One region of the Erwinia sp. CGal63 genome, then DNA from elsewhere that is predicted to be linked to it. Evidence: predicted binding sites of a transcription regulator. Region 1 holds the regulator's gene; each other region holds the start of a gene.

Evidence for each region. The regulator PurR, encoded in region 1, represses purine synthesis genes. The targets are predictions, from matches to a motif close to CANGCAAACGTTTGCNTG.
Region 2: a site for PurR is predicted at 2,892-2,909, ahead of purL (phosphoribosylformylglycinamidine synthase). Genes of this name have one in related genera too.
Region 3: a site for PurR is predicted at 6,308-6,325, ahead of MKZ79_RS07790 (amino acid aminotransferase). Genes of this name have one in related genera too.

What each region holds. Positions count from the first base shown of each region.
Region 1 covers NZ_JAKUMN010000001.1:1,302,026-1,312,489, forward strand. The annotation lists gene MKZ79_RS05890 (alkene reductase) at 1-776, shown strand, start outside; gene gloA (lactoylglutathione lyase) at 981-1,388, shown strand; gene rnt (ribonuclease T) at 1,553-2,203, shown strand; gene MKZ79_RS05905 (Grx4 family monothiol glutaredoxin) at 2,272-2,610, opposite strand; gene MKZ79_RS05910 (NlpC/P60 family protein) at 2,972-3,739, shown strand; gene purR (HTH-type transcriptional repressor PurR) at 4,045-5,070, shown strand; gene punR (DNA-binding transcriptional activator PunR) at 5,098-6,006, opposite strand; gene punC (purine nucleoside transporter PunC) at 6,120-7,307, shown strand; gene cfa (cyclopropane fatty acyl phospholipid synthase) at 7,599-8,747, shown strand; gene MKZ79_RS05935 (riboflavin synthase subunit alpha) at 8,786-9,442, opposite strand; gene MKZ79_RS05940 (MATE family efflux transporter) at 9,537-10,464, shown strand, end outside.
Region 2 covers NZ_JAKUMN010000007.1:92,797-103,260, forward strand. The annotation lists gene yfhb (phosphatidylglycerophosphatase C) at 43-681, shown strand; gene tadA (tRNA adenosine(34) deaminase TadA) at 721-1,233, shown strand; gene mltF (membrane-bound lytic murein transglycosylase MltF) at 1,270-2,727, opposite strand; gene purL (phosphoribosylformylglycinamidine synthase) at 2,994-6,878, shown strand; gene MKZ79_RS18495 (sensor histidine kinase) at 7,454-8,881, shown strand; gene qseG (two-component system QseEF-associated lipoprotein QseG) at 8,881-9,585, shown strand; gene glrR (two-component system response regulator GlrR) at 9,582-10,464, shown strand, end outside.
Region 3 covers NZ_JAKUMN010000001.1:1,696,625-1,707,088, forward strand. The annotation lists gene pepN (aminopeptidase N) at 1-1,210, opposite strand, end outside; gene pncB (nicotinate phosphoribosyltransferase) at 1,474-2,679, shown strand; gene asnS (asparagine--tRNA ligase) at 2,846-4,246, shown strand; gene ompF (porin OmpF) at 4,547-5,650, shown strand; gene MKZ79_RS07785 (hypothetical protein) at 5,882-6,205, shown strand; gene MKZ79_RS07790 (amino acid aminotransferase) at 6,381-7,571, shown strand; gene MKZ79_RS07795 (MBL fold metallo-hydrolase) at 7,666-8,295, opposite strand; gene MKZ79_RS07800 (YcbK family protein) at 8,329-8,877, opposite strand; gene ldtD (L,D-transpeptidase) at 9,063-10,464, opposite strand, start outside.

The sequences.
Region 1 (10,464 bases):
CCCACAGCAGCCTGCAGCCCGACGGCAAAGCGCCCGTTTCGGCTTCGGCGATCAATGCCGACACCCGCACTTCCCTGCGCGACGAACAGGGCCGAACCATTCGCGAAGCGACCTCAACGCCACGCGAGCTTCGCGAAGATGAGATCGACGATGTTATTAACGATTTTCGCCAGGCGGTGATCAACGCGCGCGAAGCGGATTTCGATCTGGTGGAGCTGCATTCAGCGCACGGCTATCTGCTGCACCAGTTTATTTCGCCCGCCTCTAACCAGCGCACCGATGCCTACGGCGGCAGCGTGGAAAAGCGTACCCGTTTCGCGCTGGAGGTGGTCGACGCGGCTATCGACGGCTGGCATGCCGACAGGATCGGCATCCGCATTTCGCCGCTTGGCCCTTTTAACGGTCTGGACAATGGTGAAGATCAGGAAGAGGCGGCGCTCTACTATATTGGCGAGCTGGCGAAGCGCAATCTGGCCTACCTGCACATCTCTGAACCGGACTGGGCGGGCGGCAAACCTTATAGCGACGCTTTTCGTCGGGCGATCCGCGCGGCTTATCCCGGCGTGATCGTAGGCGCCGGCGGTTATACTGCCGAAAAAGCGGAGGCGCTGATTGAGCAAGGGCTGATCGACGCCGTGGCTTTTGGCCGCGATTTTATCGCCAATCCGGATCTGGTAGAGCGCCTGCGGCAGAACGCGCCGCTGAACGAGCAGCGTCCGGAGCTCTTTTACGGCGGCGGCGCGGAAGGCTATACGGACTATCCTACGCTGGACTAGCCTGCGGCTTTTCTCGCCACCCGGCGCTTAACAACAGGATAGAGCACGCATTTCCTGGTTTTCGCCGGGTCAGAGCTGCTATTCTGTTGCGCTGATTTTTCGGTTTTAACGCCGTATGCCGCCGCAAAGGCCTGCCGTTCCGGTAACGGCAGCGAATTCCGGCTATGCTTGTTATCCGATGATAACGCTTGATAAGAGGATGTTATGCGCTTACTTCACACCATGCTGCGCGTTGGCGATCTGCAACGCTCCGTTGATTTTTACACCAAAGTGCTGGGCATGCGCCTGCTGCGCACCAGCGAGAACACCGAGTATAAATATACGCTGGCTTTCGTGGGCTACACCGAAGAGAGCGAAGGCGCGGTGATTGAGCTGACCTACAACTGGGGCGTCGATAAATATGAGCTGGGCGACGCCTATGGCCATATCGCGCTGGGCGTGGACGATGTCGCCGCTACCTGCGACCGCATCCGCAACGCGGGCGGCAACGTTACCCGCGAAGCTGGCCCGGTTAAAGGCGGCACTACCGTGATCGCTTTTGTGGAAGATCCGGACGGTTATAAAATCGAGCTGATCGAAAACAAACATGCAGGCCACGGCCTGGGCGCGTAACGCGCGCTGAAACTCAGGCGTCCGGTTCAGGCCGCGGCGTCCTGCGTTTAGCTGTTCAACCCTGTGAAGGCGCCACTGCGGCGCCTTTCTTTCGCCTTTCCCCTGCTGCAACCCATGCCGAAATTTGCCATACTATGCGCTCAATTTTCGCCTGTGAGATCCTGATGTCCGAATCGAACGAACTTAACGCCCTCAGCAGCCGTTTTCGCGGTTTTTATCCGGTAGTGATCGATGTTGAAACCGCAGGTTTTGACGCTAAAACCAATGCCTTGTTGGAAATAGCCGCGGTCACGCTGAAAATGACCGACGACGGCTGGCTGGAGAAGGACGAAACGCTACATTTTCACGTTGAGCCGTTCGAAGGTTCCGTTCTGCAACCCGAAGCGCTGGCCTTTAACGGCATCGATCCCGCCAATCCGCTACGCGGCGCGGTCAGCGAATATGAAGCGCTGCACGCCATCTTTAAAGCCGTACGCAAAGGCATTAAGGATCAGGGCTGCAATCGCGCCGTGATGGTGGCCCATAACGCCACTTTCGACCTCAATTTTATGAACGCCGCGGCGGAACGCGCCGGACTGAAGCGTAATCCTTTCCACCCTTTTGTGACTTTTGACACCGCCGCGCTGAGCGGACTGGTGCTGGGACAAACGGTGCTGGCCAAAGCCTGTACCGCCGCCGGTATGCCGTTTGACAGCACTCAGGCGCATTCGGCGCTCTATGATACCGTGCAAACTGCCGATCTGTTCTGCGAGCTGGTTAATCGCTGGAAACGGCTGGGCGGCTGGCCGCTGCCGCAAACGGCGAACGCCGAATAAAAAAACGGGCCTGACGCTCTGTCAGGCCCGATCGTTTTAAAATCCTGCCGCTTGCTTGCCGCGCGCTGTTATTCCGCCGCGTCGGAAGGATATTTCTGCGCGGTTTCCTTGATCAGCTGCTGCAGTTCGCCAGCCTGGAACATCTGGATAATGATGTCGCAGCCGCCGACCAGCTCGCCGTCCACCCACAGCTGCGGGAAGGTTGGCCAGTTGGCATATTTTGGCAGTTCGGCACGAATTTCCGGATTCTGCAGGATATCGACATAGGCAAAACGCTCGCCACAGGCGGAGAGCGCCTGCACGGCCTGCGCCGAAAAGCCGCAGCTTGGCAGTTTCGGGGAGCCTTTCATATACAGCAGGATCGGGTTCTCTGCGATCTGGCGCTCAATTTTCTCAATAGTGCTCATAAATGCCTTCCTCAATCGGCTACTTCGTGTCTGTATAGTGTAGCGAGTCTGCGCGCGCGATGAAAATGGCATTTTCAGCCGCCGCAAGGCCGCTACGTTTTGGAAACAGAACGTTAAAATACCATTTCCCGCTCGCTCACGCTGCGTTAACTGCAAAAAATCGCGGCAAAATTGCGCAGATAAGCGGTTGAACAGCCTGAATTTTACAGCTTTTACCGCTTCGCGAGGATTGAAACAAAAAAGGCCTTACTTTTTAGTAAAGAGTTCGTTTAGAATTGACCTAACCGACTGCCCAGGCGCAGATCTCCTGATTAAGCCATGCTCTTGCCTCTGGCGGGAGCACAAACTGTTAATGGTAAAGATGCGTTTACTCATCACGCTGCTGATGCTGGCTTTTGCCCAGCTGTTTATCTCTATGGCGCACGCATCGCCACACGCCGCCGTTAAGGCGGATCATCATAAGGCAGACAGCGTTACGCCTGCCCGCGAAAGCGATCGCCGCAAGCGCCGACCGATTAAAACCACCGCCCGCAAAGTAAAAGAAACCCGTCAGCCCGTTGTTAAAAAATATAAGTTGCGCAAAAAAGAGCAGCACGCCGTCGCCGCGCTACCGCCGAAGAAACGCTACGGTCGTCATCGCTTGCGCAACGAGGAGGCGGAAGCCCTGACCAGCGGCTCGGCCACCTCGCCGCTCAGGCTCAGCAAAGCGCACCGCGCGCGCTATCAAAAAGCCCGCGAAACCGCGATGAATAAACTGATGGATCAGCTGGGCAAGCCCTATCTGTGGGGCGGCACTTCGCCTAAAACCGGTTTCGACTGCAGCGGCCTGGTCTGGTACGCCTATAAGGATTTGGTTAAATTTAAAATCCCTCGTACCGCCAACGAGATGTACCATCTCAGAGACGCGGCCTCTGTTAAACGCAACGAGCTGGAGAAAGGCGATCTGGTCTTCTTCCGCATTAACGGTCGCGGCGCGGCGGATCACGTTGGCGTCTATCTGGGCAACGGCAAATTTATCCAGTCGCCGCGCACCGGCAAGGATATTCAGGTCAGCGCGCTGACGGAGGATTACTGGGAGCAGCACTATGTCGGCGCCCGTCGGGTCATGACGCCGAAAACAATCCGCTAGCCTGCTGTACTCCGGCCGGTATCGTCGCAGACGAACCGGCCTTTTCACCGCAAATTTCCACCGGCCGGCCTAAAATTCTCGTTTTTTGCGCCTGCTCTTGTTAGAATCCACGATCTGTTGCGCAACGGGCCTGTTTGTCGCTATCGCCTCCTTCCAGGCCGGTTTCGCATTCTGTTTACTCCCTTCTGATGTAACCATTCCGCAACAAAATATGCGCAATTTATATCAGGAGCGCTGGAATTCCAGGCAAACGTTTAACAAACCGCTTTTCAGTGACTTACTGAACAGCGCAGGAGTCTTTTTTCATGGCAACCATCAAAGATGTGGCCAAACGCGCCGGCGTGTCCACCACGACCGTGTCCCACGTCATTAATAAAACCCGCTTTGTCGCTGAAGAGACGCGGGAAGCCGTCTGGGCAGCGATTAAAGCGCTGCACTATTCCCCCAGCGCCGTGGCCCGCAGCCTGAAGGTCAATAACACCAAAACTATCGGCCTGCTGGCGACCTCCAGCGAAGCGCCCTACTTCGCTGAAATTATCGAGGCGGTGGAGCATAGCTGCTTCGCTAAGGGCTACACGCTTATCCTGGGCAACGCGCATAACGAGCTGGAAAAGCAAAAAGCCTATCTGTCGATGATGGCGCAGAAGCGCGTCGACGGCCTGTTGGTGATGTGTGCCGAATACCCGGACGAGCTGATCACCATGCTGGAAGAACACCGCAATATTCCGATGGTGGTCATGGACTGGGGCGAATCGCGCGGCGACTTTACCGATACCATTCTGGATAACGCTTTTGAAGGCGGCTATCTGGCGGGCCGCTATCTGATCGATCGCGGCCACCGCGATATTGGTGTGATCCCCGGCCACATGGAACGCAATACGGGCGGCGGCCGCCATGCCGGTTTCCTGAAGGCGCTGGCGGAAGCGGGCATTACTCTGCGCGACGAATGGCTGGTACAGGGCGATTTCGAACCGGAGTCGGGCTATCGCGCCATGCAGCAGCTGCTGACGCAAAAGCAGCGGCCTACCGCGGTTTTCTGCGGCGGCGACGTGATGGCGATGGGCGCGATTTGCGCAGCGGATGAAATGGGCCTGCGCGTGCCGCAGGATATTTCGGTGATCGGGTATGATAACGTGCGCAACTCGCGCTACTTCACGCCTGCGCTGACTACCGTGCATCAGCCAAAAGAGCGCCTGGGCGCGACGGCGTTCAATATGCTGCTCGATCGCATCACCAGCAAGCGCGAAGAGCCGCAGACCATTGAAGTGCACCCTACGCTGATTGAGCGCCGTTCCGTTGCGGATGGCCCTTTCCTCGACTATCGTCGCTAGCGTTACGGGCGGCGCCAGGCCGCCCTGTTAAGCTTCCCGCAGCCATTCGCTGTTCAGCGTCTCCGTTTCCCCCAGATACTCCAGTAGCCACTGCAGCGCCGGCGAAGCCTGCTGTTCCGACCAGCTGACGCAGCAGGGACTGTCCGGAAAAGGCGGATCCAGCTGCAGTTCGCACAGCGAGCCGTTTTGCAGTAGCGGTTGCGCAAGATGACCTGGCACCATGCCAACGCACAGTCCGGCCAGCAGGCAGTCGAAGGCGCTTTCCCAGTCTGGCGCCACCAGCCGTCGCTGGTTGTCCAGCGTCCAGGTCGTTCTTTTGGGCAGCGCGCGCGAGGTATCCTCCAGCACCAGCGAAGGCCATGCGCGGATCGCCTCTTCGCTGACTTTCTCCTGACGTTGCGCAAGCGGATGACCCGCTTTGACTACGCAGCGCCAGTTCAGCATCCCCATATTGCGAAAAGCGAAGCGTCCGCCAACCGGGATAGCCTGCGTCGCGCCGATCGCCACATCGACCCGACCATCGGCCAGCGCGTCCCAAACGCCGTTAAAGACTTCTGGTGACAGATGCAGTTCCATATCGGGAAAGTGGCGGTAAAAATCCACCACCAGCTGGCGGGTTCGCGACGCTTTGACGATGCGATCCACGGCGATATTCAGCTGTCCGCGCCAGCCGTTGGCGACCTGCTGACACTGCCGTCGCGTGGCAAGCATTTTTTTGATAACAAGACGCCCTTCCTGAATAAAATGTTCGCCTGCGGCCGTAAGGACGACATCCCGATGGCGTCGCTCGAACAGCGGTACCGCCAGCCACTCCTCCAGCTGTCGTACGGTATAACTGACAGCGGACGGAACGCGGTGCAGCTCCGCCGCTGCTGCGGTGAAGCTGCCGGTTCTGGCGACCGCATCAATCACTTCAAGCGAATGTTCTGACCACATAATCTTCCTGCAAAATTTTTGAACGCAGGACGCAAATATTACCGTTTCACAAGCGCCGCGCCACTCTTTTACACTGCCGGCCGCGATTCACCTGACAATAAGAGCGATTTAACATGCCTTCGAAAGGATTTTTGCTTTACCTGGCGCTGCTCAGCGTCGCCGGTTTTCTGGCCACCGATATGTATCTGCCTGCCTTTACCGCCATGCAGCAGGATCTCCAAACCGAAGCAGGCGCCATTAGCGCCAGCCTGAGCCTGTTTTTGGCGGGCTTCGCCAGCGCGCAGCTGTTCTGGGGGCCGCTTTCCGACCGTATCGGCCGCAAGCCGGTGCTGTTGATGGGGCTGGGACTCTTCGCCGTCAGCTGCGGCGCGATGTGGTGGGCGGACTCGACCGCCATGCTGCTGGTGCTGCGTTTTGTGCAGGCCGTAGGGATTTGCGCCGCCGCCGTAAGCTGGCAGGCGCTGGTTATCGACCGCTACCCCGCCGCGCAGGCCAACCGCGTTTTTGCCACTATTATGCCGCTGGTGGCGCTCTCGCCGGCGCTGGCGCCGCTGCTGGGCGCCTGGCTGCTGAACCACTTTAGCTGGCGCGCCATCTTTCTGGCGCTGCTGCTGCTGGCGCTGATCCTGCTGGTCGCCACGCTGTTTCTCGCTTCGCCCGGCGCAAAGCCACACAAAGAGGAAGCGAAAGTCGGCTTCTTTACCCTGCTGAAATCGCCGGTCTGGAGCGGCAACGTGCTGATTTACGCCGCCTGCTCCGCCAGCTTTTTCGCCTGGCTGACCGGTTCGCCTTTTATTCTGGCGGAACGGGGCCTGTCGCCTGGCGATATCGGTCTGAGCTATGTGCCGCAAACGCTGGCCTTTTTGGTCGGCGGCTACGGCTGCCGGACGCTGCTGAAACAGACGGAAGGCGCTTCGCTGCTGCCATGGCTGCTGGCGCTGTATGCGCTCAGCGTCGGCGCTTTCTTTATCGCCGCTCAGATGGAGGCGCCGTCGACCTGGGGACTGCTGCTGCCGTTTTGCGGAATGGCGCTGGCCAACGGCGCCATCTACCCGATTGTGGTCGCCAACGCGCTGCTGCCTTTTCCTCAGGCGAGCGGTAAAGCGGCCGCGCTGCAAAATACCCTGCAGCTTGGCCTCTGCTTTATCGCCAGCATGATCGTTTCCGGCTTTATCGCTACCCCGCTCTTCACTACCTCGCTGGTGATGCTGAGCACGATCTTTATGACGATGCTTGGCTATATGTTACAGCGAAGCCGGTCAGTCAGAACGACCTATGCTCGCGCAGAAAGTCGCCGTTAAGAGACTGATTCTATTTAGTTAGTCTCCTAACAATAAGCCGTTGAATATTGCCTGAGGTGAGCATATACTCAATTCAGGCAATAAATTATAACAATCCCGTATCATTTTTTTGAGTCCTGACAGGGTTGTCCGGGTATGTTGTGGCAGGCTCCCTCCGCTCTGCAGGTTTCAGTTCAATCCTCTGTAACGCCTGATATCAGGCGCACGTCGTCGCGTGCGTTTTCTCACATACCTGCGGAAATTGACTATTCTTTTTCTCAGGTTTCAATCACGAAGGGTGATGGAGAAGCTATGAGTTCATCGTGTATAGAAGAAGTGAGCCTGGAAGAAAATCAATGGTATCGCATCGTCCAGGAAATGCTGCGCAAAGCCGATATCGATATCAACGGCAGCCGCCCCTGGGATATTCAGGTGACGCACCCCGATTTCTTTAAGCGCGTGATGCAGGAAGGATCGCTGGGCCTGGGCGAAAGCTATATGGATGGCTGGTGGCAATGCGAGCGGCTGGATATGTTTTTCCATCGCGTTCTGCTGGCGAAGCTGGACCAGCAGCTGCCACATCATTTCAAAGATACGCTGCGTATCGCCGCTGCCCGTCTGACCAATCTGCAATCACGCAAGCGCGCCTGGATAGTCGGCAAGGAACATTACGATCTCGGCAACGACCTGTTCACGCTGATGCTCGATCCCTATATGCAATACTCCTGCGGCTACTGGAAAGAGGCGCAAACGCTGGAGCAGGCGCAGGAAGCCAAGCTGAGGATGATCTGCGAGAAGCTCTCGCTGGAGCCGGACATGACGCTGCTGGATATCGGCTGCGGTTGGGGAGGCCTGGCGGCTTACGCTGCACGCAACTACGGCGTAGAAGTCTCTGGCGTCACCATTTCCGCCGAGCAGCAGAAGCTGGCGCAGCAGCGCTGCGAAGGGCTGGACGTTACTATTCTGCTACAGGATTATCGTGACCTTGACCAGCAGTTCGATCGCATCGTCTCCGTGGGCATGTTTGAGCACGTTGGGCCGAAAAACTACGCCACCTATTTTGATGTCGTCGACCGCAACCTCAAGCCGGATGGCATATTTCTGCTGCACACCATCGGCGCCAATACAACGGACGATAAGGTCGATCCCTGGATCGATAAATACATCTTCCCCAATGGCCGTCTGCCTTCCGTACGGCATATCGCCGAAGCGCACGAGCCGCATTTTGTCATGGAAGACTGGCATAATTTCGGTGCGGATTACGATCTGACGCTGATGGCCTGGCACCAGCGCTTTTTAGACGCCTGGCCGCAGCTGGCGGACAGCTATGGCGAACGTTTTAAACGGATGTTCAGCTACTATCTGAACGCCTGCGCGGGCGCCTTCCGCGCGCGCGATATCCAGCTCTGGCAGGTCGTGTTTACTCACGGCAAGGAAGGCGGTTTGCGGGTGCCGCATTAGCACAGGATAAAAAGGTCGGCGCTGATGCCGACCTTTTTTTATTCCGCTTCCGGCTCGCTTTCCGCAGCGGCGGCCAGAAGTGCGGCTTCGCGCTGCGCCAGCACGCGCTCAACGGTTTCGACAATCGCCTGAGTGTGCGGATCGATCTCGATATTCACGCGATGCCCCAGACGTTTGCTGCCCAGCGTGGTTCTGGCCAGCGTTTCCGGGATAAGATGCACGCAGAATTTGGTTTTGGTGACTTCGCCTACGGTCAGGCTAATACCGTCGATACCGATAAAACCTTTATGCAGAATATATTTCATCTGCTCACTGTCCTGCGGCTTAAACCAGATTTCGCGGTTATTTTCCGAGGTCAAAATTTTCGTAATTTCCGCGGTAGTCATAATATGACCGGACATTAAATGACCGCCGATTTCATCGCTGAATTTTGCCGCGCGCTCGACGTTGATTAAATCACCTGGTTTTAAATCGCCCAGATTAGTGATGCGCAAAGTTTCTTTCACCAGATCGAAACTGACGCGATCGCCTTCAACGGCCGTGACCGTCAGGCAGCAGCCGTTGTGCGAGACGGATGCGCCCAGCTCCAGGCCCGGCAGCAGCTCCTCGGGCATACGAATGATATGCGTGCGAAAATTCGGTTTCTCTTCGATTGCCAGCACCTCTGCGGTGCCCTGCACAATACCGGTAAACATAATTATGACCTCGGTGGATTTTTCGCTATTCTTGTCAGATCTTAAAACTATATCAAATAGTCCCTCTCCCTTCAGTTAAAAAACAGGTGTATACGTGCAGAAGTATCTGACAGAGGCGCGTCAATTGCTGGCGCTGGCGATCCCGGTCATCTTCGCGCAGATAGCGCAAACCGCCATGGGCTTTGTGGATACGGTGATGGCTGGCGACGTCAGCGCCACGGATATGGCCGCGGTGGCGGTCGGTACCTCAATCTGGATGCCCGCTATTCTGTTCGGCCATGGATTGTTGCTTTCGCTGACGCCCGTTGTGGCGCAATACAATGGTTCAGGCCGCCGCGACCGCATCGCTTTTCAGGTGCGCCAGGGCTACTGGCTGGCGGCTTTCGCTTCACTGCTGGTAATGGTGGTGCTCTATAACGCGGGCTACGCTATTCGCGCCATGCACGATATCGATCCCGTTATGGCGGACAAAGCCGTCGGCTATCTGCATGCGCTGCTGTGGGGCGCGCCCGGCTATCTCTTCTTTCAGACCGCGCGCAACCAGTGTGAAGGCCTCGCGAAAACCAAGCCGGGCATGGTGATGGGCTTTCTGGGGCTGCTGGTCAATATTCCGGTCAACTATATCTTTATCTACGGCCACTTTGGTATGCCGGCGCTGGGCGGCGTTGGCTGCGGCGTGGCGACGGCATCCGTTTACTGGGTGATGTTTATCGCCATGAAATTCTGGGTATCGCGCGCCAGCTCCATGCGTGATATTCGCCTGGCGGATCGGTTCAGCCCGCCGGACGCCAAAGCGCTTGCCCGCCTGTTTAAACTTGGCCTGCCCGTCGCGCTGGCGCTGTTTTTCGAGGTGACGCTCTTCGCTGTGGTCGCGCTGCTGGTATCACCATTGGGGATTGTTGACGTGGCGGGTCATCAGATCGCGCTGAACTTCAGCTCGCTGATGTTCGTGCTGCCGCTCTCGCTTGGCGCAGCCACCACTATACGTGTGGGCTTCCGGCTTGGTCAGGGATCAACGGAAG
Region 2 (10,464 bases), on a different contig from region 1:
CGCAAGACGCGCCAGGTTGGGGAGTTCCCCGAGGAGAGAGGTTTGGTAACTGGTCAGGAACGACGCGTGGTGTTTTTCGATCTCGACGGCACGCTGCATCAGCAGGATATGTTCGGCACCTTTATGCGCTATCTGTTATGGCGACAGCCGCTCAATTTGCTGCTGGTGGCGCCGCTGCTGCCCGTGGTCGGCGCTGGCCTGCTGATTAAAGGACGCGCCGCGCGCTGGCCGATGAGCCTGCTGCTGTGGGCCATCACCTTCGGCCACAGCGAAAAGAAGCTGCTGGCGCGAGAACAGGCTTTCGCGCAGTGGTTCCGCCTGCGGGTCACCGCTTTTCCCGTGGTGCAGCAGCGCCTTACCGACTATCTGAACAGCTCAGACGCCGATGTCTGGCTGATTACCGGTTCGCCGCAGTCGCTGGTCGAGAAAGTCTATTTCGACTCCGCCTTTTTACCAAAGGTGAAGCTGATCGCCAGCCAGATGACGCGCGGCTATGGCGGCCGTCTACTGGCGATGCGCTGCCTGGGACATGAAAAGGTGGCGCGGCTGGAAGAGCAAATCGGCACGCCTCTGCAGCTTTACAGCGGCTATAGCGACAGCAAGCAGGATAACCCGCTGCTTTTCTTCTGCCAGCATCGCTGGCGCGTCACGCCGCAGGGCGAACTGCAACAGCTGGAGTAAACGGGTATACTGCCCGGCGATTTTTGGCTGGAGACTCAGGTGAGCGATACCCTAATTGATGAAAAGTGGATGCGCCATGCTCTGACGCTGGCGCGCCGCGCCTGGGAAGAAGGCGAAGTGCCGGTCGGCGCGGTGCTGGTGCAGGGCGATACCGTTATCGGTGAAGGCTGGAACCGGCCTATCGGCCACCACGATCCGACTGCCCATGCGGAGATTATGGCGCTGCGGCAGGGCGGCAAGGTGCTGGAGAACTATCGGCTGCTGGATACCACGCTCTACGTAACGCTGGAGCCGTGCGTGATGTGCGCCGGCGCGATGGTGCACGGCAGAGTAGGGCGGCTGGTGTTTGGCGCCAAAGATGAGAAAACCGGCGCCGCAGGGTCGCTGCTGGATGTGTTGGGCCACGTTGGGATGAATCACCAGGTGAAGGTGGAGCAGGGCGTACTGGCCGCCGACTGTGCCGCCATGCTTAGCGATTTCTTCCGGCATCGCCGCGCGGAGAAAAAAGCGCTACGCGACCGGCTGCGAGCGGAAGCGCAGCAGAAGCAATAGCCCGCTTTAAGGCGCCGCCATCGGCGCCTTTTTCTTTCAGTTCAGCGCCACCTGCGGCTCCACGGTCGGATAGCCCTGGCCCAACTGCGCTTCCATCGCCGCCTGCTGCGCCAGCTTTCTCTCCTGATCCTGCAGATAGCCCGACAGGCTCTGCTGATAGATGCGAATATTTTCCACGTAGTTGTAGGCTTCCTGTCCGCGCGCGTAGCCGTAAGTGGTCTGGCTGTAGTAGCGCTTCTGGCTCAGCATCGGCAGACGCTGCTTGACGTCGGCCCAGCTGTCCGGATTGCCTTTTTGCTTCTCTGTCAGCCTGCGCGCGTCCAGCATATGCGCATAACCCATGTTGTAGGCGGCCAGCGCGAACCAGATGCGCTCGTCTTCCGGAATGGTCGCCGGCACCTTCTCCATCATCTTCACCAGATACTCGCTGCCGCCGCGAATGCTCTGCTCCGGATCGGTTCTGTCGCTGACGTTGACGCTGTCCGCCGTGTTGCGGGTCAGCATCATCATGCCGCGCACGCCGGTAGGCGAGGTCGCCTGCGGATTCCAGTGCGACTCCTGCCAGGAGATGGCGGCCAGCAGCCGCCAGTCGATGTCGCTGGCGTATTTCTCAAACAGCGGGCGAATAGCCGGCAGCATACTGTCGATAGCGCGCAGGAAAGTGCGGGTATCGACATAGTCGAAGGTGCCGACGTGGCCCAGATACTTCTCGTCCAGCCGCGCCATCGCGCCTTCTTCCGCCATCTGGTTAAAATAGTCCAGCATGGCCGCATAGAGGCTGTCGTCATCGTCGCGCTGCATATACCAGGTGACCGGCTCTTCGTCTGTGATGTCGAAGGCGACGGCCAGCTGCGGATGGATGCGCTGCAGCAGCGCGATAGAGACGGAATCGCCAACCGTATAGTCCAGCTTGCCGTCCGCTACCGCCTCCAGCAGCGCGTTAGGGCTCTGATCGGTCGAGATGGCCCAGTCCAGGTCGGGATACTGGTTTTGCCGAATATCCCGCAGCGTGGAGGCGAAAGCGGAATCGGAAGCCACCGTCAGACGGCCTTTCAGCGCGCCCAGATTTGGCGGACGCGGTTTGCCCATCCGGTAGACCAGCTGCTGGGAAACGGAATAGTAGGTTGGGCCGGTGCGGAAACGCGCCAGGCGATCGCTGTTGTAGATCAGCCCGGCAGCCAGCACGTCCGCTTTGCCTTCTTCCAGATCGTCAAACAGCTCGCTGAGATTCTGACGCACCGTAATCTGTAGCTTCACGCCCAGATAATCGGCGAAGCGCTTCGCCAACTCGTAATCCATACCGGCCGGTGCTTTATTCACTGTGTAGTAAGTCAGGGGCGAATTGAGCGTGCTGACGCGCAAAACTCCCCGTGCTTTTATCTGTTCCGTCTGGTTCAGCCCGCTGCTGTGCCACGGGATCGACGGCCACAGCGCAAGCGCGAGCAGTACCGTCACCAGCCCGATGAACAGATAATTAATTTTCAGGCGTTTCAAATGGTTATCTCTCGATTTCTCTCAGGATTCTGTCTGTAACGGCAGTATTTGTGGTCTGTAAGAGGCCCTGAGCGTGGGGCATTTTGCGCAACTCCTGACGCCCGCGCAACTGAAATCATGCAAAATTGTGCGCTTTTCAGCCAATTCCCCAGCGCGATAAATTCTGCGCAAACGGTTTCGTAACCGGCGGGGATTCTCTATAATGGCGCCCGTTTTCCCTGTTGCGCCCAAAGAAGCGTCGCCTGGCGCTCTGACGAGAGATCTTTATGATGGAAATTCTGCGTGGTTCGCCCGCTCTGTCGGCATTTCGTATTAACAAACTGCTGGCCCGCTTTCAGGACGCTCACCTGCCAGTGAGCGACATTTACGCCGAGTATGTCCATTTCGCCGATCTCAGCGCCCCGCTTAACGAGGCTGAAAAAGCGCGTCTGCAGCGCCTGCTGAAATATGGCCCGTCTCTCGCCGAACACACTCCCGAAGGACGTCTGCTGCTGGTGACGCCTCGTCCGGGAACCCTTTCTCCCTGGTCTTCCAAAGCAACGGATATCGCGCACAACTGCGATCTGCCGCAGGTAAAGCGCCTGGAGCGCGGACTGGCTTTCTATGTCAAAGCGCCGCAGTTAACCGAGGCGCAGTGGCCGCAGCTGGCCGCGTTGCTGCACGACCGCATGATGGAAATCGTCCTCAGCGATCTGTCGCAGGCAGCCCAGCTTTTCGCGCACCATGAACCCACCGCGCTGACCAGCGTGGACGTATTGGGCGAAGGCCGCGTAGCGCTGGAGCAGGCCAACCGCAAGCTGGGGCTGGCGCTGGCGGAAGATGAAATCGACTATCTGCAGCAGGCTTTCGAGAAACTCGGGCGCAACCCTAACGACATTGAGCTCTATATGTTCGCCCAGGCGAACTCGGAGCACTGCCGTCACAAAATATTCAACGCCGACTGGATTATCGACGGGGAAAAACAGCCGAAATCGCTGTTTAAAATGATCAAGAACACCTTTGAAAAAACGCCGGAACACGTGCTCTCTGCTTATAAAGACAACGCGGCGGTAATGGAAGGCTCGCAGGTCGGTCGTTTCTACGCCGATGGCGACCGCTACGATTTCCATCAGGAAGAGGCGCATATCCTGATGAAGGTGGAAACCCATAACCACCCAACGGCCATTTCTCCGTGGCCTGGCGCGGCGACCGGTTCCGGCGGCGAAATCCGTGACGAAGGTGCTACAGGCCGCGGCGCGAAACCTAAAGCGGGTCTGGTGGGCTTCTCCGTTTCCAACCTGCGTATTCCCGGCTTTGAGCAGCCGTGGGAAGAGGATTTCGGCAAGCCCGACCGCATCGTTACCGCGCTGGATATTATGACCGAAGGCCCTCTGGGCGGCGCGGCGTTTAACAACGAGTTCGGCCGTCCGGCGCTGACCGGCTACTTCCGCACCTATGAAGAAGAGGTCAACAGCCACAACGGCGCCGAGCTGCGCGGCTACCACAAGCCGATTATGCTGGCTGGCGGCATCGGCAATATTCGCGCCGATCACGTGCAGAAAGGCGAAATCAGCGTGGGCGCTAAGCTGATCGTGCTCGGCGGCCCGGCAATGAATATCGGCCTGGGCGGCGGCGCCGCCTCTTCAATGGCTTCCGGCCAGTCCGACGCCGATCTGGATTTCGCTTCGGTACAGCGCGACAACCCGGAAATGGAGCGCCGCTGTCAGGAAGTGATCGACCGCTGCTGGCAGCTGGGCGAAGAGAACCCGATCCTGTTTATCCACGACGTGGGCGCGGGCGGCCTCTCTAACGCCATGCCGGAACTGGTCAGTGACGGCGAGCGTGGCGGCCGCTTTAACCTGCGCGATATCCTGAGCGACGAGCCGGGCATGAGCCCGCTGGAAATCTGGTGCAACGAATCCCAGGAACGCTACGTGCTGGCCGTCGCGCCGGAAAAACTGGCGCAGTTTGACGCGCTTTGCCAGCGTGAACGCGCGCCTTACGCCGTTATCGGCGAAGCTACGGAAGAGATGCACCTGACGCTCAGCGACAGCCACTTCGACAACAAGCCGATCGATATGCCGCTGGACGTGCTGCTGGGCAAGACGCCGAAAATGACCCGCGACGTCGCCACGCTGAAAGCCAAAGGCGAGCCGCTGGCGCGCGAAGCTATCACCGTTGCCGATGCCGTTAATCGCGTGCTGCATCTGCCGACCGTGGCGGAAAAAACCTTCCTGATTACCATCGGCGACCGTAGCGTCACCGGCATGGTGGCGCGCGATCAGATGGTCGGCCCGTGGCAGATCCCGGTCGCTGACTGCGCGGTAACTACCGCCAGCCTGGACAGCTACTACGGCGAAGCGATGGCGCTGGGCGAACGTGCGCCGGTCGCGCTGCTGGACTTCGCCGCTTCCGGCCGCCTGGCCGTGGGCGAAGCGATCACCAATATTGCCGCCACGCAGATTGGCTCGCTGAAGCGCATCAAGCTTTCCGCCAACTGGATGGCGGCAGCCGGCCATCCGGGCGAAGACGCCGGTCTGTACGAAGCGGTGAAAGCGGTGGGCGAAGAGCTTTGTCCGGCGCTGGGCATCACTATTCCGGTCGGCAAAGACTCCATGTCGATGAAAACCCGCTGGCAGCAGGGCGCCGAACAGCGCGAGATGACTTCGCCGCTATCGCTGGTGATCACCGCTTTCGCCCGCGTGGAAGATGTTCGTCGCACCGTCACGCCGCAGCTTCAGCCTGAGCGTAATAACGCGCTGCTGCTGATCGACCTGGGTGAGGGCGCTAACGCGCTGGGCGCGACGGCGCTGTCGCAGGTTTATCGTCAGCTTGGCGACAAGCCAGCCGACGTGCGCGACGCCAACAAGCTGGCGGGCTTCTTTAACGCCATGCAGGCGCTGGTGGCCGACGGCAAGCTGCTGGCCTACCATGACCGTTCCGATGGCGGCCTGTTGGTGACGCTGGCGGAAATGGCCTTTACCGGCCACTGCGGCGTCGAGGCGGATGTTGCCGCGCTGGGCGGCGACTCGCTGGCCGCGCTGTTCAATGAAGAGCTGGGCGCGGTGATCCAGATCGCCGCAGAGGATCGCGAGCAGGTAGAGCAGATCTTTGCCGCGCACGGCCTGGCTGACTGCGTGCATTTCCTCGGCCGCGCGCTGCCGGGCGATCGCTTCGTTATTACCTCCGGCGATTCTGCGGTCTACAGCGAAAGCCGCACCACGCTGCGCACCTGGTGGGCGGAAACGACCTGGCAGATGCAGCGACTGCGCGATAATCCGCAGTGCGCCGATCAGGAGCATGAAGCGAAGAAAAACGATCTCGATCCGGGTCTGAACGTGAAGCTCTCGTTCCGTCCGGAAGAGGATATCGCCGCGCCTTATATCGCCACGGGCGCGCGGCCGAAAGTAGCCGTGCTGCGCGAGCAGGGCGTCAACTCTCATGTCGAGATGGCGGCCGCGTTCCATCGTGCCGGTTTCGACGCCATCGACGTGCATATGAGCGACCTGCTGGCCGGTCGCCGTGGTCTGGAAGATTTCCAGACGCTGGTGGCCTGCGGCGGTTTCTCCTACGGTGATGTGCTGGGCGCAGGCGAAGGCTGGGCGAAATCGATTCTGTTCAACAGCCGCGTGCGCGACGAGTTCGAAACCTTCTTCCATCGTCCGCAGACGCTGGCGCTGGGCGTCTGCAACGGTTGCCAGATGATGTCTAACCTGCGCGAACTGATCCCTGGCAGCGAAGAGTGGCCGCGCTTTGTGCGCAACCAGTCCGAGCGCTTTGAGGCTCGCTTCAGCCTGGTGGAAGTGGCGGCCAGCCCGTCGCTGCTGCTGGCCGGCATGGCGGGATCGCAAATGCCGATTGCCGTATCGCATGGCGAAGGTTTTGTGGAAGTGCGTGATGACGCGCATCTGGCTCAGCTTGAGAGCAAAGGCCTGGTGGCGCTGCGCTTCGTCGATAACTTCGGCAAAGTGACGCAAACCTATCCCGCTAACCCTAACGGTTCGCCAAACGGCATCACCGCGGTCACTAACGAAAGCGGCCGCGTTACCATTATGATGCCGCATCCGGAGCGCGTGTTCCGTACCGTCAGCAACTCCTGGCATCCGGCGGAGTGGGGCGAAGATAGCCCGTGGATGCGGATCTTCCGCAACGCGCGCAAGCAGTTAGGCTGATTCAGTCCTGACCCAACAAGGCAGCTTCGGCTGCCTTTTTTTATGACGGTTAAGCGGCTGTTGCAAATTAACGACAGCGTAAAAACTGGCTGTCTCTCAATGGCGACATCTAACTGATTGATAAAGATAGAATCATAAGGATAATCCTAATCCTGTTACCGATTGACGACAGTTTGTAGCGGGGAGCGGTATGGGTTGCCGTGTTTTTTCTGCAAAAAGCGTTTAAAACCAACCCATTGTAAATATATTTTAAAACTGGCACGGAAATTGCTATACTAACCGCAGTGGCTCATTCACCTGGTTATGACAGCCCTGCGCAAGCGGTCAAGCGCTTCATAACGTTCCGAATGACGCACAATACGGTGCCTGCCGTCCAGCGAGACCGATACAGCTCCGGCTCTATCACACTCAGGGCGCAACGTTGAGTTAGGCACCACCTATTCCGGCATGTCGACCTTATCGGCATCGCATCATGGCAGGCTCCTGGAGCCTGCCATTTTTCGTTTTAAGACAAAGCTTTTCTCTCGCGGCGCAGTCGGCTAGCATCGGGCTGACTAAAAACATGAGAGCTTCCCGTGAAAAAATGGCGTCTGTTTCCCCGATCGCTGCGTCAGCTGGTGCTGATGGCGTTTCTTCTGGTGCTGCTGCCGCTGCTGGTGCTGGCCTGGCAGGCGTGGGAAAGCCTGTCGGCCCTGAGCATCCAGGCGGCGGATATCAACCGTAACACGCTGACCGACGTGCGCCGCAGCGAAGCGATGGCGCGCACCGCGCTGGAGCTGGAACGCAGCTATCGCCAGTACTGCGTACTCGACGATCCTATGCTCGCCAACCTTTATCAAACCCAGCGCACCAAATATACCCGTATGCTGGAAGAGCAGGCGGCGGCGGTGCCCGACGACCGCCTGACGCAGTCGCTGCAGCAGCTGCTCGCCGGGCTGACGAAAATCGACTGCGACAACAGCAGTCCGGTAAAAACGGCCTCCGATAATCTGGAAAAATTTTCCGCCGCCAACGGCCAGCTGGCGCAGTCGACGCGCGAAGCGGTCTTTTCACGAGGGCTACAGCTGCAGCGGGAAATCGCCGAGCGCGGCCAGTATTTCGGCTGGCAGGCGCTGATCCTGTTTCTGCTCAGTCTTGGACTGGTGCTGCTCTTTACCCGCATGATTATCGGGCCGGTCAAGGCGGTCGAGCGCATGATCAATCGGCTTGGCGAGGGCCGTTCGGCGGGACATAACCTGGCGCTGAAAGGGCCGCGCGAGCTGCGTTCGCTCGGCCAGCGGATCCTGTGGCTCAGCGAGCGTCTGGCCTGGCTGGAGTCGCAGCGGCACGAATTCCTTCGTCATATCTCCCACGAGCTGAAAACGCCGCTGGCCAGTATGCGCGAAGGCACGGCGCTACTGGCGGACGAGGTCGCCGGCCCGCTTACCGCCGATCAGCGCGAGGTAGTCACTATCCTGGATGAGAGCAGCCGGCATCTGCAGCGGTTGATTGAACAACTGCTGGACTACAACCGTAAGCTGTCGGAGGCGCAGGTGGTGCTGAAGCCGGTGGAGCTGGAGCCGCTGATTGAACGCATCGTCAGCAGCCACAACCTCACCGCGCGCAAACGTCAGATTCGAACCGATATCGCGCTGACCGCAAAAACGTGTCGGGCCGACGAAGCCCTGCTGACAAGGGCGATCGATAATCTCTATTCGAATGCGATACACTACGGCGACGAATCCGGTACTATCTGGATCCGCAGCTGGCCGCAGGGTCGCAAGGTCATCATCGAGGTCGCCAACAGCGGCACGCCGATACCGGATGCGGAGCGAGCGATGATCTTCGAACCTTTCTTTCAGGGAAGCCAGCAGCGGAAAGGCGCGGTTAAGGGCAGCGGTCTGGGCCTGAGCATCGCCAAAGACTGCGTGCATCGCTTGCTGGGCGATCTGCAGCTGGTTGCCAGCAAAGAGGCTGACGTCTGCTTTCGCATCGAACTTAACTCCATTGGCGAGAACAAATAATGCGTTCACTCTTCTCTTTTCCCGATGCGGAACTCTTTACGCGGTCGGGCAAATACACGCTGGTCGTGCTGCTGGCCGGTGTGCTGGTAGCCTGTGTGGACAAAGCGCCCGGCGCTAAAATCGTCGGGCACAAAGCGCCTGTTGAACCTGAAGCGAAGGTCGTCGACTATCAGCTGGCGGAGTGCGCGCGGATCTGGGATGTGGAAGAGAACAAAACCAGTAACTCGCTCTACTGGCTGCGGGCGATGGACTGTGCGGCCAGGCTCTCTCCGGCCGACGCGCGCGCCGTGGCACGCCAGCAAAGCGGCGACAGCTGGCAGGGCGTGTTTAAAGGCGCGATCCTGATGGCCAACGGCAACGTGACGCCCGTAGAAAGACGTCAGTATATGCTGCAGCTGGATGCCTTCAGCCGCAGCTATCCCGCCGCTATACGCACGCTGCTGCAGCTCTGGCGCGATAATCAGATGGCGCAACTGCAGCTTTCCGAAGAACGGACTCGCTATCATCATCTGCAACAGAGCAGCGACGCTCAGCTGGACGCGCTACGCCAGCAGCACTCGGCGCTGAGCGATGAGCTGAAAGTCACCCGACGCAAGCTGGATACGCTGACGGATATCGAGCGCCAGCTCTCTTCCCGTCGTTCGCCGGATGGCGCTGACGGTCACGGTGAGAAAAACGACGCGGAAAAAGGAACGCAACGATGATCAAGAAATCGGCCAACCTGCTGCTGGTGGATGACGATCCCGGCCTGTTAAAGCTGCTGGGCATGCGTCTGGGCAGCGAAGGCTTTAGCGTATTTACCGCAGAGAGCGGCGCGGAAGCGCTGCGCACGCTGCAGAACGAGCGGATCGATCTGGTGATCAGCGATCTGCGCATGGATGAGATGAACGGCCTGGCGCTGTTCGCCGAGGTGCAGAAAAGCCATCCCGGTATGCCGGTAATCATTCTCACCGCTCACGGCTCTATTCCCGAAGCCGTTTCCGCCACGCAGCAGGGCGTCTTCAGCTTTCTTACCAAGCCGGTGGATCGCGACGCGCTCTACAGCGCCATCGATCAGGCTTTAGCCCAGCGAGCGCCGGCCAGCGACGATGCCTGGCGCGAGAGCATCGTAACCCGCAGTCCGGTGATGCTGCGGCTGCTGGAGCAGGCCAGAATGGTGGCGCAGTCGGACGTCAGCGTGCTGATTAACGGCCAGAGCGGCACCGGCAAAGAGATCCTGGCGCAGGCTATTCACGCCGCCAGTCCCAGAGCGGGCAAAGCCTTTATCGCCATCAACTGCGGCGCGCTGCCGGAACAGCTGCTGGAGTCGGAGCTGTTCGGGCACGCCAAAGGCGCTTTTACCGGCGCGGTAAGCCAGCGTGAAGGCCTGTTTCAGGCGGCGGAAGGCGGTACGCTGTTTCTGGATGAGATTGGCGATATGCCGCAGGCGCTGCAGGTTAAGCTGCTGCGCGTGCTGCAGGAGCGCAAGGTACGGCCACTGGGCAGCAACCGCGATCTGGATATCAACGTGCGCATTATCTCCGCTACCCATCGCGACCTGCCGAAAGCGATGGAGAAAAAAGAGTTTCGCGAGGATCTCTATT
Region 3 (10,464 bases), 390 kb from region 1:
TCCCTTTCTGGAAGTTCGCTTCGCCCAGCAGCGTATGCATCATGCGGATAACTTCCGATCCCTTCTCATACACGGTCAGGGTATAGAAATTATTCATTTCGATAACCTGTTCCGGACGAATTGGATGGGCCATCGGGCTGGCGTCTTCGGCGAACTGCGCGCCGCGCATCACGCGGACATTATCGATACGGTTAACGGCGCGCGAGCCAAGATCCGAGCTGAACTCCTGATCGCGAAACACCGTCAGCCCCTCTTTCAGGCTGAGCTGGAACCAGTCGCGACAGGTGACGCGGTTGCCTGTCCAGTTATGAAAATATTCATGGCCGATAACGGCTTCAATACCCAGATAATCCTTATCGGTGGCCGTCTCCGCTTTCGCCAGCACATATTTGGAGTTAAAGACATTCAGGCCTTTGTTTTCCATCGCGCCCATATTAAAGAAGTCCACGGCGACGATCATAAAGATATCCAGATCGTATTCCAGGCCAAAGCGCTGCTCATCCCACTTCATGCTGTTTTTCAGCGAGGTCATCGCCCAATCGGCGCGATCGAGATTGCCGCGATCGACAAAGATTTCCAGCGCGACGTCACGGCCAGAGCGGGTTCTGAAGCTGTCGCGCAGCACGTCGAAATCGCCCGCCACCAGCGCGAACAGATAGCAAGGTTTTGGAAAAGGATCTTCCCATTTTACCCAGTGACGTCCGTTTTCCGCCTCGCCGCCGTCCACACGGTTACCATTGGAAAGCAGATAAGGATAGGGTTCCCGCTCGGCAATAATAGTGGTGGTAAAGCGCGCCAGCACATCGGGACGATCCAGATACCAGGTGATATGGCGGAAGCCTTCGGCTTCACATTGGGTGCAGAGCGCTTCGCCCGACTTATAAAGACCTTCCAGCGCGCTGTTTTTATCCGGATGAATGTCGTTGACGATTTTCAGGGTAAAAGTTTCCGGCAGCTGATAAATAATCAGCGCGCCTTCTTCCAGCGCGTAATCGGACCAGGGCTGGCCGTCGATCTCCAGCGCGATCAGCGTCAGATCCTCTCCGTCCAGACGCAGTGACGCATCCGCCTGACCCAGGCGCTTTACCCGGCTGACAGCCGTGACGCGAGTGGTAGCGGCATCCAGTTCAAACGTCAGATCGATGTCGGTAATGGTGTAATCCGGCGCACGATAATCATGGCGATTCTTGGCTTGTGGCAGTGACGTCATAAGTCCTTCTCTGGTCGGTAATTAGTTAACTTTCCAAGTCTATTCTGCTTACCGAAATGTTGCCATGTTGAATCGTGCCGCCGTGTGGGAATTGCTGTTAAAAGATACATTCTCTTAACAAGCGCACGGATTGCCCTCGACCTGCCCAATGGAATTATGCTGTGATCGGGTTCAATAAATGAGTATTCCAGTTATACTCCTGCGTCACTGCCACTTTTCAAACCAGGGATAACGCTCTTCGCCAGAGGATGCTGAAACGCACCATGACACGACATGCTTCCCCGATACTGACCACACTGCTGGATACGGACGCCTATAAACTGCATATGCAGCAGGCGGTATTTCATCGCTATCAGAACGTCTCCGTGGTGGCCGAGTTCCGCTGCCGGGGCGACGATCTGCTGGGCTTCTACGCTGACGAGATCGCCCAACAGGTGGCGATGATGCAGTCGCTGGCGCTCAGCGACGACGAGTGTCGCTATCTGGCCGATCTGCCCTTTTTCAGCGCGGACTATCTGCAGTGGCTGAAACAATTCCGCTACGATCCTTCACAGGTACGCATCCGTAATCATCAGGGCAAGCTGGATATCCGCATCGCCGGTCCGTGGCTTGAGGTGATTATGTGGGAAGTTCCGCTGCTGGCGCTGATTAGCGAGGTAGTGCACCGCCACCGTTCACCGCAGGCGCAGCCGGCAATGGCCGTTGAGCGTCTGCAAAGCAAGCTGCTCGACTTCAGCAGGCTGACGGCGGATATGGATATGTCGCGCTTTAAGCTGATGGATTTCGGCACGCGCCGTCGCTTCTCGCGCGACGTGCAGCTGGCGATTGTCAGCACGCTGAAAGCGGATTTTCCGTGGCTGGTCGGCTCAAGCAACTACGACGTCGCGAGGCAGCTGCAGCTGACGCCGGTCGGCACTCAGGCGCATGAATGGTTTCAGGCGCACCAGCAGATTAGTCCGGTGCTCGCCAATAGCCAGCGCGCCGCGCTGCAGGCCTGGCTGGAGGAGTATCCGCATCACCTGGGCATCGCGCTGACCGACTGCATTACCATGGATGCTTTCCTGCGCGACTTCGGCCTTAATTTCGCCAGTAGCTATCAGGGTTTGCGTCATGACTCTGGCGACCCTGTGGAATGGGGCGAAAAAGCCATCGCGCACTACGAAAAGCTTGGCATCGATCCGAAAGAAAAAACGCTGGTCTTCTCCGATAACCTCGATTTGCCAAAAGCGGTGGAGCTTTACCGCCATTTCGGCCAGCGCGTCGAGGTGATTTTCGGCATCGGCACGCGGCTGACCTGCGATATCCCACAGGTAAAACCGCTGAATATCGTGATTAAGCTGGTGGAGTGCAACGGCAAGCCGGTCGCCAAACTCTCCGACAGTCCGGGTAAAACTATCTGCCAGGATAAAGCTTTCGTACGCGCCCTGCGTAAGGCTTTCGATCTGCCGCTGGTGAAAAAAGCCAGCTGATTCCCCCGGAGAAAAAGGCATCTCGCCTTTCTCTCTGTGGACTATCGCCGTTAAGTCAACAAATCTCCCGCATCGCAACGAATTCTTCTTGTGTCTCGTCTCGCGGCAAGTAACATAGCATTGCCCCGGTATCGGGTAATTTTAATTCTGCATAAGAGAGACTTATATGAGCGTTGTGCCTGTAGCGGATGTACTGCAAGGCCGGGTCGCGGTTGACAGCGAAGTCACCGTCCGCGGCTGGGTGCGTACCCGAAGAGATTCAAAAGCCGGTATTTCCTTTATCGCCGTTTACGACGGTTCCTGCTTTAATCCTGTCCAGGCTGTGGTCAATAATTCTCTGAATAATTATCAGGAAGAAGTCCTGCGCCTGACCACCGGCTGTTCTGTCGCCATTACCGGTAAGGTAGTGGAGTCGCCGGGCGAAGGACAAAGTTTTGAAATCCAGGCCAGCGCGGTGGAAGTGGTAGGCTGGGTCGACGATCCGGATACCTATCCCATGGCGGCCAAGCGCCACAGCATTGAATATCTGCGCGAAGTAGCGCATCTGCGTCCGCGTACCAACCTGATCGGCGCCGTCGCGCGCGTTCGCCATACTCTGGCCCAAGCGCTGCACCGCTTCTTTGACGAACAGGGTTTCTTCTGGGTTTCCACGCCGCTGATCACCGCTTCCGATACGGAAGGCGCTGGCGAAATGTTCCGCGTCTCCACACTGGATCTGGAAAACCTGCCGCGTACGCCGGAAGGCAAAGTTAACTATGACGAAGATTTCTTCGGCAAAGAGGCTTTCCTGACCGTATCGGGCCAGCTTAACGGCGAAACCTACGCCAGCGCTATTTCCAAAATCTATACTTTCGGCCCAACCTTCCGTGCTGAAAACTCCCATACCAGCCGCCACCTGGCGGAGTTCTGGATGCTGGAGCCAGAGGTCGCTTTTGCCGATCTGGAAGATAACGCGGCGCTGGCTGAAGCGATGCTGAAATATGTCTTTAAAGCCGTACTGGCTGAGCGCGCTGACGATATGGCCTTCTTCGCCGAGCGCGTGGATAAAGAGGCAATTACGCGCCTGGAGCAGTTTGTGACTACCGATTTTGCGCAGGTAGATTACACCGACGCTATTGAGATCCTGAAAGCATGCGGCGAGAAGTTCGAAAACGCCGTGTCCTGGGGTATCGACCTCTCTTCTGAACACGAACGCTATCTGGCCGAGAAGCATTTTAAAGCGCCTGTGGTAGTGAAAAACTATCCAAAAGACATCAAGGCATTTTATATGCGCCTGAATGACGACGGTAAAACCGTGGCGGCGATGGACGTGCTGGCGCCAGGCATTGGCGAGATTATCGGCGGTTCACAGCGTGAAGAGCGTCTGGACGTGCTGGACGCTCGTCTGGCGGAGATGGGCCTGAATAAAGAAGATTACTGGTGGTATCGCGATCTGCGCCGTTACGGCACCGTCCCGCACTCCGGTTTTGGTCTGGGCTTTGAACGCCTGATCGCTTACGTCACTGGCGTGCAGAATGTCAGGGACGTGATCGCTTTTCCAAGAACGCCGCGCAACGCCAGCTTCTGATTTTAGCATTAAATATAAGAAATTCATATATATAACTAAGGCCAGCCTCGCTGGCCTTTTTTTATTTTTGTAAATTTAGATATAGTTCACAAAGTTCCGTATTATTTACATTTTGAAATACAAATTTTCCTTCTGTAACCAGAATAAGAGATTAGTAGCATTTTCGAGGTGGATTAACCGGACTGCCAATGGAAAGATGCGTGCAGACACAGGAAGACACCAAACTCTCATCGTAGTTCTGTAAAGAATTATTGACGGCAGTGGCAGGTGTCCAGATAACTCCAATGAGGGTAATAAATAATGATGAAGCGCAATATTCTGGCACTGGTTATTCCAGCCCTGTTAGCCGCTGGTGCAGCCAATGCAGCAGAAATCTATAACAAAGACGGCAACAAGCTGGACCTCTACGGGAAAGTTGACGGTCTGCACTATTTCTCTGACAACGACGGCGACGATGGCGACCAGAGCTATGTGCGTTTTGGTTTCAAAGGTGAAACCCAAATCAATGACATGCTGACCGGTTACGGCCAGTGGGAATACAACATCCAGGCTAACAATTCTGAAGGCGGTTCCGACGCGCAGGACGGCAACAAAACCCGTCTGGGCTTCGCCGGTCTGAAATTCGCTGAATACGGTTCTCTTGATTACGGTCGTAACTACGGCGTGGTTTACGATGCTATCGGCTGGACCGATATGCTGCCAGAGTTCGGCGGCTATTCCGGTAACTCCGATAACTTCCTGGTAGGCCGCTCTACTGGCGTAGCTACCTACCGTAACACTAACTTCTTTGGTCTGGTCGACGGTTGGAACTTTGCCGTGCAATATCAGGGCAAAAACGACCGTGACGATATTCGTCGCGCTAACGGCGACGGCTGGGGCGTATCTACCTCTTACACCTCACCAATCGGCGTAGCTATCGTAGGTGCTTACGCCTCCAGCGATCGTACCGATGCTCAGAATCAGGCTACTTATGGCCGCGGCGACAAAACTCAGCAATGGGCTACCGCGCTGAAGTATGACGCGAACAACGTCTACCTGGCGGCTTCTTACGGTGAAACCCGCAATGCGACTTATTTCAGCAATGCCAATGCCACTGACATTAACGGCAACACCGTTACTGCAACAGGCTTTGCTAACAAAGCACAGAACTTCGATATCGTAGCTCAGTACCAGTTCGATTTCGGCCTGCGTCCTTCTATCGCTTACGAGCAGTCTAAACTGAAAGACATCGAAGGCGTTGGCGATGCCGACCTGTATAAATACATCGATGTGGGCGCAACCTACTACTTCAACAAAAACATGTCCACCTATGTTGACTATCAGATCAACCTGATCGATGACAACAACCGTCTGGGCGTGAACACCGACGATATCGTAGCTGTAGGTCTGGTTTACCAGTTCTAATCAGTCAATACGCTATCATCTGACGGGGCTTCGGCCCCGTTTTTTTATTTCCGAATCTCGCGACGCTGTCTTGCCCTTCCACCTGCCCTTGATTTTTGCTGCTTCCAATGCAGTATCCGTTGCATAAAATTTCGAGCCGCGCCACAACCTCTTTATTCGGGCTAAACAAAATCTTGCCAGCCAAAAATGAAGATGAAAAAATCCTTGTCTGGTAAATAAAGGAGTTTCTATATGGATATATTTAACCCTTTTCGTCCGGTGCCAGCAGATAGTGAAAAGCAGGAAAAGAGATCGGCAAAAACGACGGAAGCGCGTTTTACCCGCATCGAAATGCACATTTCCTGGCTCAGGCATGACGTTAACGACATCAGACATGAACTGCAGGATATCCGCGGTGAAATTAAAGATGTGCGTAGGGAAGTCAAAGATATACGCGGCGAGATAAAAGACGTCCGCAAAGATATGCAGACGGATTTCCGGCTAATGTTCAGCGCGCTGATTGGCGTGGCCTTAGGGCTGGCCGGCATTATGGCTAAAGGCTTTCACTGGTTTTAAGCCTGCCGGTTAAAAGCGGCAAACCTTCTCAACGCTGGCGCAGCCTTACTTTTACCAGGCCGCTATTCTCTTTCTGTACATCAATGAATCTTTCGCAGTTTTAGCGCAAACGGTTGGCAATTTTTTCAGAGTGGCGTTACCCTGATTCCTCGCTTGGTTACAACGGACTTTTACTATGTTTGAACGCATTGCAGCTGCACCCGCCGATCCTATTCTTGGCTTAGCCGACCTTTTTCGCGCGGACGACCGTCTTGACAAGATCAATCTGGGCATCGGCGTTTATAAAGATGAAACCGGCAAGACGCCGGTGCTGACCAGCGTAAAAAAAGCCGAGCAATTTCTGCTGGAAAATGAAACCACTAAAAACTATCTCAGCATTGATGGCCTGGCCGATTTTGGCAAATGTACTCAGGAACTGCTGTTCGGCAAGGACAACGCTATCCTGCGCGACAAACGCGCGCGGACGGCGCAAACCCCTGGCGGTACAGGCGCACTGCGCGTAGCGGCGGATTTTATCGCTACGCAAACCGGCACGAAACGCGTCTGGGTAAGCAACCCGAGCTGGCCTAACCATAAAAACGTCTTTCAGTCTGCCGGACTAGAAGTCTGTGAATATCAATATTACGATGCGGCCAGCCACGCGCTGGACTTTGACGGCATGTTAAACGCGCTGCGTGAAGCGCAGTCAGGCGATATCGTGCTGTTCCACGGCTGCTGCCACAACCCTACCGGTATCGATCCTACGGCTGAGCAATGGCAGACGCTGGCCAAGATGTCGCTGGAAAAAGGCTGGCTGCCGCTGTTCGACTTCGCCTATCAGGGCTTTGCCCGCGGTCTGGAAGAGGACGCAGAAGGCCTGCGTATTTTCGCCGCTGGCCATCAGGAGCTGATTGTCGCCAGCTCCTACTCCAAGAACTTTGGGCTTTATAACGAGCGTGTCGGCGCCTTTACGCTGGTTGCCAGCGCGGCCGACATTGCCGACACCGCCTTCAGCCAGGTGAAAGCCACTATTCGCGCCAACTACTCTAACCCGCCTGCGCACGGCGCTGCCGTAGTGGCTACCATTCTGAGCGACGATTCTCTGCGCAAGCTGTGGGAGCAGGAGCTGACCGATATGCGCCAGCGCATCCATCGTATGCGCCAGCTGTTTGTTAACACGCTGCAGGAAAAAGGCGCGAAAGGTGATTTCAGCTTTATCATTAACCAAAACGGCATGTTCTCGTTCAGCGGCCTGACCAAAGATCAGGTGATCAGACTGCGCGAAGAGTTTGGCGTCTATGCGGTTAATTCAGGCAGGGTCAACGTGGCAGGAATGACGCCGGACAATATGGCGCCGCTGTGCGAGGCCATTGCCGCAGTTCTTTAGCCGATAATAAACGGAGGGCGGACAACCCTCTTCCGCCCTGTCGCGAAATAAAAAAGCCTGCGCATCGCAGGCTTTTTTACGCGTTGCTCATGAATTACTGCAGAAAAGGATTGGAAATTCTTTCTTTACCCAGCGTAGAGCTGGGGCCATGACCAGGCAGAAAAGTGACATTATCGCCCAGCGGCAGCAGCTTATTTTTAATGGCGGCAATTAAATCCGCGTGGCTGCCCTGCGGAAAATCGGTGCGTCCCACGCCGCCGTTAAAGATAACGTCTCCGGAAATCAGCAGACGGGAGGCACGATCGAAAAAGACGATATGGCCAGGCGTATGGCCCGGACAGAGCAGGATCTCCAGCGAAATATCGCCGACCCGCACCACTTCGCCCTCTTCCAGCCAGCGGTCCGGCGTCAGCGGCGCGCATTCCGGAAAACCGAACATCTGGCTTTGCATCGGCAGTCCCTGCAGCCAGAACTCATCCGCTTTATGCGGCCCAACGACAGGTACGGCATAAAAAGCGGCCAGCTCCGCCGCCGCGCCAACGTGGTCAAGGTGGCCATGCGTCAGCAGAACCTGCGTCACGGTGACGCCCTTTGCCGCTGCCTGAGCTTTGATTTTTTCGGCGTCGCCGCCCGGATCGACTACCGCCGCCTGCAGCGTGACCGGACACCAAATCAGCGAACAGTTTTGCGAAAACGCGGTTACCGGAATAGTTTCATAATTCATAGGGCTCCATTAATCCCGGTACGCCAGGATCTCTTACCAGTGCCTTGCGGGCCCGGTATCAATATGCACAAAGTTACTTCTCGGGTAGTATCCTACACCGCCTGCCTTCATGGAAAGCGCCGCTTTGCGAATATTGCTGAGAGCAATGCCCTCAATATGAAAATCCATTGCCTGGCCCAGCGTATGGTAGCTGTGCTTAGCGACGCCGCTGCCGCGTTCGCGCAGCGAATTGTTAGTAGCCAGCGTACGATAACCGGAAATCAGCTGTACGGGTTTACGCGTATCTAACAGCGCCTGCAGACGATAAAGCTGGTCAAAGAGATGCGGATCGATGCTCTTAACCTGATTGGCGCGATAATCACGAAAAAAATGGTTCAGGCGTGTCAGCTCATCTCTGTTATAGCTTTTACCATTGAAAAATTCGGTTTTCAGGCTTTCTCCGGTGTGGAGATTATTCAGCGTCAGTATGCGTGGACGTGAAGTGGAAAGCGAAGCGAAAGCCTGGCCCGGAAGCAGCGACAGGCCTAGCGCCGCGCCACCCAGAGCCAGTAATTTACGGCGATGAGAGTCGAATTTATCCATTAATCTGTGTTACCCAACTAAAAGTTCTGAAACGGCGGAAATGTTCACCGCCGGGAACCTTAACCGGGTAAAAAAGCGACGTCAACCGACGAAACGTGACGGATACGACAATTCACAGAAGGGCTGTCGTACCCGCCTGACGGCTTCACGATAACTTTCAGGCGTAACAGTTGAATAATCAACTACTAGAGCAGTAACTGACCGGCTTTAGCCAGTGCCTGCACGCCGGAGCGCGCCGTGACGTCATAATTGTAAATATCTGTACGAAACTGAGTGCGGCCATCATCAGCGACCCAGGCAGTCAGATAGTAGAGGTTAACCGGAATACGGTGACGAACCGGAATATAACGCGTGTCACCTTGCTTAAGCGTGCTGGAAATACGCGAATCATTCCAGCCTGCGTCCTGTAACAGCAAATTAGCCAGTTCAGACGCTTTATTCACCCTGACGCAGCCGGAGCTTAGCGCCCTGATATCCTTCTGGAACAGATTATGGTTAGGCGTATCGTGCAGATAAATGGCATCGGAACTTGGCATATTGAATTTATAACGTCCCAGTGAATTCGTGGCGCCTGGAGCCTGTCGAATACGATAAGGGAATGAGGCTGCAGAGACCATTTGCCAGTCAATCATGGAAGGATCGATCACCTCTGCATCGTTGCTCCAGCCGGAAAGCAGCGTGTAATTATGCTTATAGAGATAGCTCGGATCGCGCTTAACTTTGGGAATAATATCCTGCCGCACCAGCGTAGTCGGCACGTTCCACGGCGGGTTAAGCACCACGTTGTTTAATGCGCTGCGCATGAGCGGCGTTTTGCGATCGGGACGACCGACGATAACGCGCGAAGCTAAAATCTGATTGCCGTTCAGATAGTATTTCAGCGAGTAGTTGGCAATGTTGACCATAATGCCGTTGTGCATATCGTCCGGCAGCAGCCTTAAACGCTGAATATTCAGCGCCAGCAGCGAGGCACGCAGCTGGGGAGAAACATTAAGCCATTCACGCGTTCTGGGGCCGATCACGCCGTCGGCCTCCAGTCCCTGCCAGCGCTGGAATCGTTTTACGCCCTCAACCAGCTCGTCCGAATAGACATGCGTGGGATTGGCCGGCACGTCGTTTTGCACCAGCCCAACCGCGTCCGGCGTAGTGGTCAGCGGCGTCTGCGGGGCAGGAGAAGCGGAAGGACTGACCGTGACTTCTTCATCGACAAATCCCGCCGGCACCGGCGCGCCAGACACCACATCATCCGGCTTCGGCGTATCGCCTTCCGAGGTCAGCATATTAGTACGTTGCAGAATGTCACGCAGCGCGGGAACATCGTCGCTAAGCTGGCCAGGACGTAGACTTTGCCGGTTGGTCAACTGCGGCCAGGCGCGATTATCGGCCAGCAGCGCTTTCAGCGCCTGATGCATCAGCGGATACTGCGGATGCTGCGGAGCCAGCGAAGCCACAAAGGTATGCGTAGAGCCCTGCCCGACCGCGCGCTGCCACTGGTTGATCACCGATAAAGTCGGCACCTCCAGCTTGTAAGGCACGTTGCTGTAAAGCCAGGTTTCGCCTTTAGCAGGTACCAGCGAAGTGAATTGC